DNA from 2 places in the Pseudomonas brassicacearum genome. Region 1 is predicted to be linked to the other one. Evidence: riboswitches for the same ligand, from Rfam matches in the RefSeq annotation. Region 1 holds a riboswitch; the other holds the start of a gene.

Region 1 (7,670 bases):
CGAACAGGCAGCCTAGCTTCAGGTCGCTGGCATAACTGATGCGCTTGGCATCGCTGGTGGCTTCCAGCAGCGGCTGCGTCAGGTTCAGGTTATTGACCTTGGGCCAGCGCTGAGTGGCCTGGATGAAGGCGCGCTCCTCGGTGTTGGCGATGAACAGATCGGCGCTGACGTTGCGTTCGCCTTCTTCATTCTGCTTGCGGGTCGGCGCGTTCTGCAGCGTGACCATCTCAGCCATCCAGGCGGCGGCCGACAGCAATCCGAGGTTGGCTTTTTCATCGAACCAGTAAGGCGTGTCGTTATCGCCACGCACGGCGTTGTAGCGGTCGATACAGTCAAACCAGCGTTCCAGCATCGGGCGCAGGAATTCCAATTTCGGATTGCTGATGAGCATGCCTTGCATGTTTTGCCCTCTTGTTGTTGTGATATCGGGTCGTAATGTCGCTTTGATATCACTTGCTGCAGAATCACACAAGATTGGCGTCATTTTATTGATCGGCGCCAATGATTGCCCCGACAGGCGGCTTTAATTGACGCTCCACCCCCAACCCTCTAACCTTCGCGGCTTGTTTCAGGTGCTCTGTGGCTGCGGTCGACAGAGTGAAACAGGGAAGCCGGTGAGTGCACACGAACCCGGCGCTGCCCCCGCAACGGTAAATGAGTCAACGCTGCGCTTTGTGGCCACGCAGGCCACAAACCACTGTGTCGCAGACATGGGAAGGCGCGCAGCCAGGCACCACGCCGCTCATGAGCCCGGAGACCGGCCTGATTCATCCAACGGCATCACGGTGGGCGATGCCAGGCTTGTTGCCGTCTTTTTTTGTGCCCGCCCGCCGTTATCCAATCCCAACGGAGAGCTCCCATGACCGACACCCCTGATCGCGACGAACGCCACCTGGCGCGCATGCTGCGCAAGAAAGCCGTGATCGACGAGCGCATCGCCAACTCGCCAAATGAATGCGGCTTGTTGCTGGTGCTGACGGGCAACGGCAAGGGCAAGAGCAGTTCGGCGTTCGGCATGCTTGCGCGGTCCATGGGCCACGGCATGCAATGCGGCGTGGTGCAGTTCATCAAGGGGCGCAACAGCACCGGTGAAGAACTGTTCTTCCGTCGTTTCCCGGAGCAGGTGCGCTTTCACGTCATGGGTGAAGGCTTCACCTGGGAAACCCAGGACCGTCAGCGCGACATCGCTGCCGCCGAAGCCGCCTGGGCAGTATCGCGCCAGTTGCTCAGTGATCCGTCCATCGGCCTGGTGGTGCTCGACGAGTTGAACATTGCCCTCAAGCACGGTTACCTCGACCTCGATCAAGTGCTGAGCGATCTGCAGGCTCGCCCACCGATGCAGCACGTGGTGGTGACCGGTCGCGGCGCCAAGCCCGAGATGATCGAGCTGGCCGACACCGTGACTGAAATGGGCATGATCAAGCATGCGTTCCAGGCGGGTATCAAGGCGCAGAAAGGCGTCGAACTGTGAGCGATCCCGCCATGACCCGCCGCCACTGTCCGGCGGTGCTGATCGCAGCGCCAGCCTCGGGCCAAGGCAAGACCACCGTGACTGCTGCGCTGGCCCGCTTGCATCGTAACCAGGGGCGCAAGGTGCGCGTATTCAAATGCGGCCCGGACTTCCTCGACCCGATGATCCTGGAGCGGGCCAGCGGCGCGCCGGTCTATCAGTTGGACATGTGGATGGTTGGCGAGCAGGAAAGTCGCCGACTATTGTGGGAAGCCGCTGCCGAAGCGGACCTGATCCTGATCGAAGGGGTGATGGGGCTGTTCGACGGCACCCCGTCAAGCGCCGACCTGGCGCGACATTTCGGCGTGCCGGTGCTGGCGGTGATCGATGGCACGGCCATGGCCCAGACCTTCGGCGCGCTGGCCCTGGGCCTGGCCCGTTATCAACCCGACCTGCCGTTCGCCGGGGTTCTGGCCAACCGGGTCGGCACCTTGCGCCACGCGCAATTGCTCGAAGGCAGCCTGACCGAAGGCCTGCGCTGGTACGGCGCGCTGTCCCGGGAAACCGGCATCGAATTGCCCAGCCGTCATCTGGGGTTGGTCCAGGCCAGCGAGTTGAACGACTTGGACGTGCGCCTCGACGCGGCCGCCGAGGCCCTGGCCGGCAGTTGCGAAGTGGCGCTGCCGCCAGCGGTGGAGTTCGCCGCGCCCGAGGTGATCGCCGTTGAGCCGTGGCTCGCCGGTGTGCGCATCGCCGTGGCCCGTGACGAAGCGTTTGCCTTCACTTATGGCGCGAGCCTTGATCTGCTTCGAGCCGTGGGCGCGCAGTTGAGCTTCTTTTCGCCGATGCATGACAGCGAACTGCCCGAGGCGGACAGCCTTTATCTGCCTGGCGGTTATCCAGAGCTGCACCACGTTGCGTTGGCGGGGAACGCGCCGATGCTCGCGGCGATCCGTGCCCATCACGCAGCCGATAAACCGTTGCTCGCCGAATGCGGCGGCATGTTGTATCTGCTGGATTCATTGACCGATGTCGAAGGCGTGCGCGCCGAACTGCTGGGTTTGCTGGCTGGCGATGCGCAGATGCAAAAGCGCTTGGCGGCCCTGGCGCTGCAATCGGTGGACTTGCCGGAAGGCACCTTGCGTGGGCATACCTATCATCATTCGCTGACCAGTACCGAACTCGAACCGATTGCCCGTGGCCATAGCCCCAACGGCGGGCGTGGGGCGGAAGCGGTGTTCCGGCAGGGGCGGATGACGGCTTCCTATGTGCATTTTTATTTTCCGTCCAATCCCAAGGCGATTGCTGCGTTGTTTGCGCCTGATCCTGAGACCGCTATCGCGAGCAAGCTCGGTCCCACAGGGGACCCAGTGATCTCAAGTGCAACGCTAGCCAATGTGGGAGCGGGCTTGCTCGCGAAGAGGCCATGACAGACACCGCTTTCTCTCAAGCCGAACGCGACGCCATCTACCGCGCCATCGCCGAACGCCGCGACATGCGCCATTTCATCGGTGGCACGGTTGAGCCGGCCTTGCTTCGCCGTCTGCTGGAAGCCGCGCACCAGGCCCCTAGCGTCGGCCTGATGCAACCGTGGCGATTCATCCGCATCAGTGACCGCGCCTTGCGTGGGCAGATCCGCGAGCTGGTGGAGCAGGAACGCATTCGCACCGCCGAGGCCCTGGGCGAGCGCAGCGATGAATTCATGAAGCTCAAGGTCGAAGGTATCGACGACTGCGCCGAAGTGTTGGTGGCGGCGTTGATGGAGGATCGCGAGCGGCACATCTTCGGTCGTCGGACCTTGCCGGAAATGGACCTGGCCTCGCTGTCCTGCGCGATCCAGAACCTGTGGCTGGCCTCCCGCGCCGAAGGGTTGGGGATGGGCTGGGTGTCGCTGTTCGAGCCCCAGGCCCTGGCCGACCTGCTGGGCCTGCCCGCCGGGGCCAAGCCGCTGGCGATCCTCTGCCTGGGGCCGGTCGAGGGTTTTTACCCGGCGCCGATGCTCGCCCTGGAGGGCTGGGCGCAACCGCGTCCGCTCAATGAACTGCTGTATGAAAACCATTGGGGAGTGAGCCCATGAGCGTGGCGTTGCTCAGTGCTGCCGCAGTGGCGCTGGATGCGCTGCTGGGCGAGCCCCGGCGCTGGCATCCGCTGGTGGCGTTCGGCGGTTTTGCCGATCGCATCGAACAACGTTTCAATTCCGGAGGTCGCGGTTGGCGCAGCCATGGGGTGACGGCGTGGATCATCGCCGTGGTGCCGTTGACCTTGCTCGCCACGGCCCTTTCGTGGGCGCCGATGGTGGGCTGGCTGGTGGAGATCCTCGCCTTGTACTGTGCCCTCGGCCTGCGCAGCCTCGGTGAACATGTCGAGCCGGTGGCGCGGGCGTTGCGCAGCGGTGATCTGGACGAGGCGCGCAAGCGTGTCGGCTATCTGGTCAGCCGCGAAACGGCTGAACTGGATGAAACTGCCGTGGCCCGCGCCGCCACCGAGTCGGTGCTGGAAAATGGCAGTGATGCGGTGTTCGCCGCGCTGTTCTGGTTCGCCGTGGCCGGCGCGCCCGGGGTGGTACTGTACCGCCTGAGCAATACCCTTGACGCCATGTGGGGCTATCGCAACGAACGCTTCGAGCGCTTCGGTTGGGCGGCGGCAAAAATCGATGATGGGCTCAACTACATTCCGGCGCGCCTGGTGGCGCTGACCTACGCGCTGCTCGGCAAAACCCGTCTGGCGCTCAAGTGCTGGCGCACCCAGGGGCCGACCTGGGACAGTCCCAACGCCGGGCCGGTGATGGCCGCCGGTGCCGGGGCGCTGGGTGTCGAGTTGGGCGGGGCGGCGGTTTATCACGGCGAACTGCACCAACGTCCAGCGCTGGGCGAGGGCGTGCCGGCGAGTGCCGACGCTATTGATCGCGGCTGGCAATTGGTCCAGCGCGGCGTATGGTTATGGCTGCTGATTCTCTGCCTGGGAGCTGAGTTTTATGCTTGAGCACGGTGGCCGTTTGCGCAACGCAGCCCGGCAATACGGCATTGCCGAGGCTGACTGGCTCGACTTGTCGAGCGGCCTGGCGCCGTGGCCGTTCGACGTCCCGGCGATTCCCCTGCGGGCCTGGGCGCGCCTGCCGGAAACCGATGACGGCTTGGAACAGGCTGCCTGCGATTACTACGGTGCGTTGGATGTGCTGCCGGTGGCCGGTTCGCAGATGGCCATCCAGCTGCTGCCACGTCTGCGCCGGGCCGGCAAGGTCGGTGTCTTGTCGCCCTGTTACGCCGAGCACGCCGAAGCCTGGCGCCGCAGCGGCTACATCGTGCGCGAAGTGCTGGAGTCGGAGGTGGATTTCTTTCTCGACAGCCTCGACGTGCTGGTGGTGGTCAATCCGAACAACCCAACCGGCCTGAGCCTTGCGCCCGAGCGCTTGCTGGACTGGCATGCCCGCCTGGCCCAGCGCGGTGGCTGGCTGGTGGTGGATGAAGCTTTCATGGACGTCACCCCGGCACTGAGCCTGGCGGCGCACACCCATCTGGTCGGGTTGATCGTGCTGCGTTCTTTCGGCAAGTTCTTTGGCCTGGCCGGGGTTCGCCTGGGGTTTGTATTGGCCGAACGCCGTTTGCTCAAGTTGCTCGCCGAACAGGTCGGGCCATGGGTCGTCAGCGGGCCGACCCGGGTGCTGGGCCAGGCGTGCTTGCGCGACACCGACGCCCACGCGCGCCAGCGCCAACGCTGCGAAGCCACCAGCGATCGCCTGGCGCTGATGCTCGAACGCCACGGCTTCAAGCCGCAGGGCGGCTGCGGATTGTTCCAATGGTTGGTCACCGAACACGCCCTGGGGCTTCACGATTTCATGGCCCATCGCGGCATTCTCCTGCGCTTGTTTACAAACACCAGCAGCCTGCGCTTCGGGCTGCCCGCCGACGACAGCGAATTTTTGCGCCTCGAACAGGCCTTCGAGGCCTATGCCAAGGACACTCAATGACCACAGTGATGGTGCAGGGCACCACGTCCGATGCCGGCAAAAGTACCTTGGTCACGGCTTTATGCCGCTGGGTCCGGCGCCAGGGTGTGAGCGTGGTGCCGTTCAAACCGCAGAACATGGCCCTCAACAGCGCCGTGACGGCCGACGGCGGCGAAATCGGCCGCGCTCAGGCGGTGCAGGCCCAGGCGGCGGGGCTCGAACCGCACACCGACATGAACCCGGTGCTGCTCAAGCCCAACAGCGACACCGGCGCCCAGGTCATCATTCATGGCCGCGCCGTGACCACCATGAATGCGGTGGCTTATCACGATTACAAATCCATCGCGATGCAAGCTGTGCTGACCTCCCACGCGCGCTTGAGCGCGACCTATCCCGTGGTGATGGTGGAGGGCGCCGGCTCGCCGGCCGAGATCAACCTGCGTGCCGGCGACATTGCCAACATGGGCTTTGCCGAGGCGGTGGATTGCCCGGTGCTGCTGATCGCCGATATCAATCGTGGCGGAGTGTTCGCCCATCTGGTCGGCACCCTGGAGCTGCTTTCGCCCAGCGAGCAGGCGCGGGTCAAGGGTTTCATCATCAACCGTTTTCGCGGCGACATCGCCTTGCTGCAACCGGGCCTGGATTGGCTGGAGGCGCGCACCGGCAAACCGGTGATCGGCGTGTTGCCGTATGTGATGGACCTGCACCTGGAAGCCGAGGACGGCCTCGACCAGCGCCAAACCGACAAGGCTGAACAGGTGCTCAAGGTGGTGGTGCCGGTGTTGCCGCGCATCAGCAACCACACCGATTTCGATCCACTGCGCCTGCACCCGCAGGTCGACTTGCAATTCATCGGCCCCGGCCAGCCTATCCCGTCGGCCGACCTGATCATCCTGCCCGGTTCGAAAAGCGTGCGCAGCGACCTGGTCTACCTGCGCGCCAACGGTTGGGAGACAGCGATCAATCGTCACCTGCGCTACGGCGGCAAGCTGCTGGGCATCTGCGGCGGTTTGCAGATGCTCGGCCAGCAGGTCCACGATCCGTTGGGGCTGGAAGGCGCGGCCGGTTCCAGTGCCGGACTGGGCCTGCTGGATGTCGAAACGACGCTGGAACACGAGAAGCAATTGCGCAATGTGCGTGGGCGACTGGCCTTGGAAGAGGCTGAGGTCAGCGGTTACGAGATCCACGCTGGCGTGACCACCGGCCCGGCCCTGGAAAACCCGGCGGTGCATCTGGAGGACGGTCGTTGCGACGGTGCCCAGAATCTCGACGGGCAGGTGTTAGGCACCTACTTGCATGGGCTGTTCGAATCGCCCCAGGCCAGCAGCGCGTTGTTGCGCTGGGCCGGGTTGCAGGATGTGCAGGCGGTGGACTACCACGGGTTGCGCGAGCGGGACATCGAGCGGCTGGCGGATCTGGTGGAGCGGCATCTGGATACTGGGGTGTTGCGTGAACTTTGTGGGATTTGAGGTGGCTGTACCGGCCCCTTCGCGAGCAAGCCCGCTCCCACATTGGATCTCTGATGACCACAGAATTCATGTACACCCTAGATCAACTGTGGGAGCGAGCTTGCTCGCGATGGGGCCGGCAGCAACACCGCCATTTGAAAGGTAAAACACCATGCTGCAACTGATCCTCGGCGGCGCCCGTTCCGGCAAGAGTCGCCTGGCGGAAAAGCTCGCCACAGACACCCATATGCCAGTGACCTACATCGCCACCAGCCAACCCCTGGATGGCGAGATGAATGCGCGAGTCGCTCAACACCGCGCACGGCGCCCAGCCGAATGGGCGCTGGTGGAGGAGCCCCTGGCCCTGGCGCGGGTGCTGCAGGAAAACGCCGCCCCCGGGCAATGCCTGCTGGTGGATTGCCTGACCCTTTGGCTGACCAACCTGCTGATGCTCGACGACCCCGAGCAACTGAACGCCGAACGCGAAGCACTGCTGGACTGCCTGGCCGCGTTGCCCGGGGAGATCATTTTTGTCAGCAACGAGACCGGCATGGGTGTCGTGCCGCTGGGCGAGCTGACTCGCCGTTACGTCGATGAAGCCGGTTGGCTGCATCAAGCCTTGGCCGAACGTTGTCAGCGCGTCGTGTTGACCGTCGCCGGCCTGCCCCTGACTCTCAAAGGTACTGCGTTATGAATCACAGCTGGTGGCTGGACCCGTGCAAGCCCGTCGATACCCAGGTCCTGGAGCAGGCTACGGCCCGTCAGCAACAACTGACCAAACCGACGGGCTCCCTGGGCCGGCTGGAATCGGTGGCGGTGCAGCTGG
Region 2 (7,670 bases), 2.6 Mb from region 1:
CCGAGGCCGACCACCAGGATCGGCCTGGTGCTCATGCGTCGTGGTGGGCTTGGCCATCACGGCGAAACAGCCAGGTGCTGATCAGGCCGAGGGCCAGCCAGAACGCGACGTTGGTCAGCTGCGAGGCGATCTTGAATTGGCTTTCCAGCGCTTGGGGCGCCAGCATCGAGTGGACTTCGGGTTGCGGCGCACCGATGACATGGGGCACCAGCAACGTCGCCACGCCCAGCACCTTGAGCAGCCAATGCCGGCCAAAGGCGATCAAGGCAATGCCCACCGCCGTGGACGCTGCGGTGCCGATCCACCACATCTGCCGTTGGGCCAGGTCGGCCGCTGCGGTACCCGGCAATTCCGGGGGCAGGCCGAGGGTCGGCGCCAGGACGAACGTGGCATAGCCGGCCAGGCCCCAGAGCAGGCCCTGGGAGGTGCGAGTCGGTGCGCGCAAGGTGTACAGGCCCGCCAGCATCAGGGCAAAACCCACGGCGACCACCAGGTTGCCGCCGGTGGTGGACAGCACGCGCTGCCAGCCGTCTTCCGGCTCCCAGGCCTCGGCATCATGGGTATGAGCCGCTCCGTCGGCGTGTTCATGGACCTCGGTCGCCGGGGCCTTCTCGAAGGTTTCCGCCTGGAGAATCAGCGGCGATACCCAGAAACTTTGCAGCAGGGTCAGCAGCAGGGCGGCCAGCAAGCCGCTGAAACCAGCGGTCTGCGCGATACGCTTGATCATGGCGTCAGTTCTCAATGGCACGGGAAAGCGGCGCTGTGGCGGGTATCGTGGGCGGCGTTGTGCACCGCTTCGATGTGGGAGAAACCGGCGAAATAGACCAGCCCCGCGCCCAGGATCGAAGCCAGGATCGCGGCGCTCAGGCGTTGGCTCAGGGTGGTGGTGCTGCTGGCGGTGCGGGCGGTGCTGCTGATGGTCGACATGGCGCTTCCCTCTGTTCTTGTTCAGTGGGGGATATGAGCGCGATGAGACCCCGGGCGAAAGCCCACCAAGGTTCGAACAGCGCCCGCCCACCGCGGGTTTGTTGATGCATGAGTCATGGGCCGGTCTCCGGGCTTGCGAGGGGCCGGGCTTGCGCCTGGCCTGCAAGCGTCACCTTCCCATGTCCGCGGACACAGTGGTTCAGACGCTTCGCTCGCTTACCGTTGCGGGGGCAGCACCGGACTGACGTGGCTTTGGAGTAAAGCACACGATTCACCGGTTTCCCGTTTCACCCTGTGAAGGGCACCCATGACAAGTGGTTTGCGTAGCGGGTTCTGTTAGCCCAACTTCGGACGCCAGAATTTGAGCTAGCAGAACCCGCTACGCAAACCATGCACAGGAGAGCATGGGCGGGGGCGGGGCGTCAATGTACAAGGGGCGCGGCGAGCATGCTGTTGTGGCGAGGGAGCTTGCTCCCGCTGGGCTGCGCAGCGGCCCCCGGTTCTTTACGGTCGCTGCGCAACCGAGCGGGAGCAAGCTCCCTCGCCACAACGGCGTCATGCAGATTACTTGCGGCGATTGACCCGCCACCACACCCTGCGTAGCCTTGCGCCTTCGAGGTTCTTCGGCATGCGCCGAAGCTAAGAAGGGAACGCGGTCCAAGCCGCGGCTGCCCCCGCAACTGTGAACGGTGCTGTTTCTGCAAGGCCACTGTGCATGCTCTCTTTAAACGGGCACACGGGAAGGCGCAGCAATTGCCAGTCGAAAGATTGGCCCGCCGTCAGCCAGGAGACCTGCCTCGAGACAGATTCTCACTACAACCGGGCGGGGTGATCCGGTGGCGAAATCTTCCGCGCACGCCTGTGCCAGCGGTCGTCGTCCCGTTTGCCCGCCACCTTGCCAAAGGGCATCCGATGAAAACACTGGCCAAACTCCCCGTCACCATCGTCACCGGTTTCCTCGGCTCGGGTAAAACCACCTTGCTGCGGCACATGCTCGACAACGCCCAGGGCCGGCGTATTGCCGTGATCGTCAACGAATTCGGCGAGCTGGGCATCGACGGCGAGATCCTCAAGCAGTGTTCCATCGGCTGCACCGAAGAAGAGGCCAACGGCCGCGTCTATGAACTGGCCAACGGCTGCCTGTGCTGCACGGTGCAGGAAGAGTTCTTCCCGGTGATGCGCGAACTGGTGGCTCGGCGTGGCGACCTCGACCACATCCTGATCGAAACCTCCGGCCTGGCCCTGCCCAAGCCGCTGGTCCAGGCTTTCCAATGGCCGGAAATTCGCAGTGCCTGCACCGTCGATGCGGTGATCACCGTGGTCGACAGCCCGGCCGTGGCCGCCGGTACCTTTGCCGCCTTCCCCGACCAGGTCGATGCCCAGCGCAAACTCGACCCGAACCTGGACCACGAATCGCCGCTGCACGAACTGTTCGCCGACCAACTGGCGAGCGCCGACCTGGTGATCCTCAACAAGGCTGACCTGATCAGTCCTGAAGACCTGGCCAAGGTTCGCCAGGAGGTCGCCGAAGAGCTGCCACCGGCGGTCAAGGTCATCGAAGCCAGCAGCGGTCGCCTGCCGCTGGACGTGCTGATCGGCCTGGGCGCCGGTTCCGAAGAACACATCGACGGCCGCCACAGCCATCACGACCATCACCACGATGGCGACGATGATGACCACGATCATGACGCCTTCGATTCCATTTCCATCGAACTGCCCCAGGCTGACGAAAGCCTGTTGCTCGACGCGCTGACGCAACTGGTGGTCCAGCACGGCGTACTGCGAGTCAAGGGTTTCGCGGCGATTCCAAACAAGCCGATGCGCCTGTTGATCCAGGGCGTCGGCACGCGTTTCGACAAGCATTTCGACCGCCAGTGGGGCGCCGAGGAAGCGCGGGTCACCCGTCTGGTGCTGATCGGCCAGGCGCTTGACGCCGCGCTGCTCGAAGCGCAGTTGCGCGCCGCCCTCGGCGCCTAAGCCATGCACCTGCTCAGGACCCAGCCCGGCGGTTTTGTGTCGGATGACAACATCGCCGACCTGGGGCAAACCCCCGCCGAACTGGTGATCCTGTGCAGCGGCGACTCCAGCCTGGCGCTGCTGGCCGAAGCGGCGAAGCAGTTGCCGGATGATTATCCGCAGTTTCGCCTCGCCAACCCGATGCAGGTGCAAAACCACGCTTCGGTGGATCTGTATGTCGAAGACGTGCTGCGCCACGCCAAGGTCATCCTGCTGTCGCTGCATGGCGGCATCGGCTATTGGCGCTACGGTATCGAGCGCCTGATGGAGTTGGCCGGGCGCGGGGTGAAGCTGATCCTGGTGCCGGGGGATGATCGTCCGGACCCGGAGCTCAGCGACCTGAGCAACGTCCCCTGCGAAGACCGCGACCGGCTCTGGCAGTTCTTGCGCCAGGGCGGGCTGGGCAATGCCCTGGATCTGTTTCACAACCTGGGCAGCCAATGGTTTGGCCGCGATTATCCGTGGACCGAGCCGCAGGCCTTGCCGCGCACGGCCATCTATCACCCGCGCAAAACCAGCGCCAACCTCGACGATTGGCAAGCCGACTGGAGCGCCGGGCAGCCAGTGGCGGCGGTGCTGTTTTATCGCTCCCACCTGCAAGCGGCGAACACCGCGTTCATCGACGTGTTCTGCCAGCGCCTGCAAGCGGCGGGGCTCAATCCGCTGCCGATTGCCGTGGCCAGCCTCAAGGAGCCTGCTTGCCTTGCACTTGTAGAGGATTGGTTGGACGAAGTGGCGGCGGGCGTGATCCTCAATACCACCGGCTTCGCTCAATCCAGCCCCGAAGCTGCGCATCTGCGCCCGTTTCGTCGCAACATCCCGGTGATCCAGGCGATCTGCGCCCAGGACAACGAACCCGGCTGGCGTGCCAGCGAGCAGGGCTTGGGACCACGGGACCTGGCGATGCACATAGCCTTGCCGGAACTGGACGGACGGATCATCAGCCGCCCCATCAGTTTCAAGGACCTGGCCTGGCGCAGCGAGCGCAGCCAGAGCGACGTGGTCTGCTACCGGGCCGCGCCCGAGCGTATGGATTTTGTCGCTGGGCTGGCCCGACGCTGGACCACCCTGGCGCGTTTGCCCAATGCCCAAAAGCGTGTGGCGCTGATCCTCGCCAACTACCCGACCCGCGACGGGCGCATCGGCAATGGCGTCGGCCTGGACACCCCGGCGGCGGCGCTGAATATCCTGCGGGCCCTGCAGGCCGAGGGCTATCCACTGCCGGCTGAACTGCCAGCAAGCGGCACCGCGTTGATCCAGCAATTGCTCGGCGGGGTCAGTAATGACCTGGACAGCCTCGACTTGCGTCCCTGTCACCAGAGCCTGGCCCTTGCCGAGTACCAGGCCTTGTTCGACGCACTGCCCGAAACCAATCGCCAAGCGGTGCTGGCGCGCTGGGGCTCGCCCGCGCAGGACCCGATGTTCCGCGAGGGACGCTTGATGGTCGCCGGCCTGCGCCTGGGCCTGACCTTCGTCGGCATCCAGCCGGCGCGGGGTTACCAGGTCGACCCGAGCGCGGTGTACCACGACCCGGACCTGGTGCCACCCCACGGTTACCTGGCGTTTTATTTCTGGTTGCGCCACACCTACGGCGTCCACGGGGTGATCCACGTCGGCAAGCACGGCAACCTTGAATGGTTGCCGGGCAAGGGCGTCGGGCTGTCGGAAAACTGCTGGCCGGACGTGCTGTTGGGGCCGCTGCCGAACATCTATCCGTTCATCGTCAATGACCCGGGCGAGGGGGCCCAGGCCAAGCGTCGCACCCAGGCGGTGATCATCGACCACTTGATGCCGCCGCTGACCCGGGCCGAAACCTATGGGCCGCTGCGTAACCTCGAGCTGTTGGCCGACGAGTACTACGAGGCGCAATTGCTGGATCCGCGCCGTGCCCGGGAACTGCAACGGGACATCCTCAACCTGGTGCGCGAGACGCACATCGACCGCGAGTTGCAACTCGATGCCGCGCTCGATAGCGATGCCGATGCGGCGATCTGGCTGCCACGCCTGGACACCTACCTGTGCGACTTGAAGGAGTCGCAGATCCGCGACGGCCTGCATATTTTTGGTGAGTCGCCCAGCGGACGGCTGCGCATCGACACGTTGCTGGCGTTACTGCGCATTCCTCGTGGCGACGGCAAAGGTGCGCAGTCGAGTCTGTTGCGGGCGCTGGCCAAGGCGTTCGGGCTGGGTTTCGACCCGCTGGACTGTGCCTTGGGCGAACCCTGGACTGGCGACTGTCCCGAGGCCTTGCGCCAGGTCAGCGCCGAGCCCTGGCGCACCACCGGCGATACGCGCGAGCGCCTGGAGCTGTTCGCTGTACAGTTGATCGAGCAGGCGCTGGACGGTGCGGTGGAGCAGCTCGACGCGCCAGGTTGGGAGGTGGTGGGCAGCATCATTGAAAACCTGCGATCCGTCGTGGCCCCACGCCTGGACGCCTGCGGCCCGGCGGAAATGCGCGGCCTGCTCGATGCCTTGAGCGGGCGCTTCGTGCCGGCCGGCCCCAGCGGTGCGCCGAGCCGCGGGCGCCTGGACGTATTGCCTACCGGGCGCAACTTCTTCTCGGTGGACGTGCGCAACCTGCCCACCACCACGGCGTGGCGCATCGGTTTCCAATCGGCGAACCTGATCCTTGAGCGGCATTTGCAGGATCACGGCGACCATCTGCGCCAGCTCGGCCTGTCGGTGTGGGGCACCGCCACCATGCGCACCGGTGGCGATGACATTGCCCAGGCCATGGCGTTGATGGGCGTGCGTCCGGTGTGGGCCACGGGCAGCCAAAGGGTCGATGACTTTGAGATCCTGCCGCTGAGCCTGCTGGACCGGCCTCGGGTCGATGTCACGCTGCGCGTGTCCGGCTTCTTCCGTGATGCCTTTGCCAACCTGATCCGCCTGTTCGATGCCGCCGTGCAGGCCGTCGCCGCCCTCGATGAGCCGGACGACATGAACCCCTTGGCAGCCAAGGTGCGCAGTGAGCGCGAAGCCTTGCTGGCGTCGGGCCTGGAACCAGACGCCGCGGCGCGCCAAGCCGGCTGGCGAATCTTCGGCGCCAAGCCCGGGGCCTATGGCGCAGGCGTGCAGGGCGCGATTGACGGTCGCTTGTGGCAGAGCCGCGAGGATCTGGCCGAGGTGTACCTGAACTGGGGCGGTTATGCCTACGGCGCCAGCGATGAAGGCACTGCCGCCCGGGAACAGTTCTCCCGGCGCTTGAGCCAGGTGCAGGCGGTGCTGCAGAACCAGGACAACCGCGAGCACGACCTGCTCGACTCCAACGATTACTACCAGTTCCAGGGTGGCATGCTGGCGGCGGTCGAGACCCTCAGTGGTGATGCGGCGGCCAGTTACCATGGCGATCACAGCCAGCCGGACTTGCCCAAGATCCGCACCCTGAAAGAAGAGCTCAACCGCGTCATCCGTTCCCGCGCGGCGAATCCGAAGTGGATCGACGGGGTCAAGCGTCACGGCTATAAAGGTGCGTTCGAACTGGCGGCGACGGTGGACAACCTGTTTGCCTTCGACGCCACCACCCGATTGATCGACGATCACCAGTACGCCTTGCTGGCCGATGCCTACCTGCTCGACCCGGACACCCGGGATTTCGTCCGCCAGCACAACCCCGACGCCCTGCGGGACATGACCGAGCGCATGCTCGAAGCGCAGCAGCGGGGGATGTGGCAGGAACCGGGTGAGTACCGCGAGGCGCTGGAGAATTTGTTGTTGGACATAGAAGAAGATGGCTGACGTGCCTACTCAGCAGGCGGGACACAATGTCTGTGATGGGTTGACCTGTGGCGAGGGGATTATTCCCGCTGGGTTGCCCCTACCTTCCGTAGGAGCTGTCGAGTGCAACGAGGCTGCGATCTTTACCCATACCCCTTAAATCTCAAGCGAAAGACCAAGATCAAGATCAAAAGATCGCAGCCTTCGGCAGCTCCTACCACCGAACATCCATGAGATATCCAACATGACCCACACCCCCCATTTCCCGCTCTGCGCCGTGGTCGGCGCCGATGACCTGAAACTGGCCCTGTGCCTGGCCGCGATCGATCCGAAAATCGGCGGTGTGCTGATCGAAGGGCCGCGGGGCATGGCCAAGTCCACCCTGGCCCGGGGCTTGGCGGACCTGCTGGCCAGCGGTCAGTTCGTCACCTTGCCCCTCGGTGCTACCGAAGAGCGGCTGGTGGGCACCCTGGACCTGGACGCGGCCCTGGGGCAAGGGCGCGCGCAGTTTTCTCCCGGCGTGCTGGCCAAGGCCGACGGTGGCGTGTTGTACGTCGATGAAGTGAACCTGCTGCCCGATCATTTGGTGGACTTGCTGCTCGATGTGGCTGCCAGCGGCACCAACCTGATCGAGCGCGACGGCATTTCCCATCGGCATCCGGCGCGCTTTGTGCTGATCGGCACCATGAACCCGGAAGAGGGTGAGCTGCGCCCGCAGTTGCTCGACCGTTTCGGCCTCAACGTCGCCCTCGACGGTCACACTGCACCGGCTGAACGCGCTCAGATCATCCGGCGGCGGCTGGATTTCGACAGCGATCCGCTGGTGTTCTGCGCAGCGTGGGAGACGGCCCAGCAGCAGTTGCGCGAACGTTGCCAACAGGCACGCGACCGCTTGGCCGGGATCGCCCTGGACGATGCGGCGCTGGCGCAGATCACCGAGCGCTGCTTTGCCGCCGGGGTCGATGGCTTGCGCGCCGACCTGGTCTGGCTGCGGGCGGCCCGGGCCCATG

What was found. A riboswitch is a leader RNA that binds a small molecule or an ion and turns the genes downstream of it on or off. The one in region 1 is predicted to bind cobalamin.
Region 2: another riboswitch for cobalamin. It lies ahead of cobW (cobalamin biosynthesis protein CobW); the one in region 1 lies ahead of cobO (cob(I)yrinic acid a,c-diamide adenosyltransferase).

What each region holds. Positions count from the first base shown of each region.
Region 1 covers NZ_CP045701.2:4,944,829-4,952,498, reverse strand. Annotated here, with positions in the region: gene GFU70_RS21295 (hypothetical protein) at 1-400, opposite strand, end outside; cobalamin riboswitch at 554-781, shown strand; gene cobO (cob(I)yrinic acid a,c-diamide adenosyltransferase) at 860-1,471, shown strand; gene GFU70_RS21285 (cobyrinate a,c-diamide synthase) at 1,483-2,880, shown strand; gene bluB (5,6-dimethylbenzimidazole synthase) at 2,877-3,527, shown strand; gene cbiB (adenosylcobinamide-phosphate synthase CbiB) at 3,524-4,432, shown strand; gene cobD (threonine-phosphate decarboxylase CobD) at 4,425-5,417, shown strand; gene GFU70_RS21265 (cobyric acid synthase) at 5,414-6,865, shown strand; gene cobU (bifunctional adenosylcobinamide kinase/adenosylcobinamide-phosphate guanylyltransferase) at 7,017-7,538, shown strand; gene cobT (nicotinate-nucleotide--dimethylbenzimidazole phosphoribosyltransferase) at 7,535-7,670, shown strand, end outside.
Region 2 covers NZ_CP045701.2:2,350,067-2,357,736, forward strand. Annotated here, with positions in the region: gene GFU70_RS10315 (cobalamin biosynthesis protein) at 1-35, opposite strand, end outside; gene GFU70_RS10320 (CbtA family protein) at 32-727, opposite strand; gene GFU70_RS10325 (CbtB domain-containing protein) at 739-927, opposite strand; cobalamin riboswitch at 1,028-1,251, opposite strand; cobalamin riboswitch at 1,527-1,742, shown strand; gene cobW (cobalamin biosynthesis protein CobW) at 1,840-2,904, shown strand; gene cobN (cobaltochelatase subunit CobN) at 2,908-6,681, shown strand; gene GFU70_RS10340 (ATP-binding protein) at 6,905-7,670, shown strand, end outside.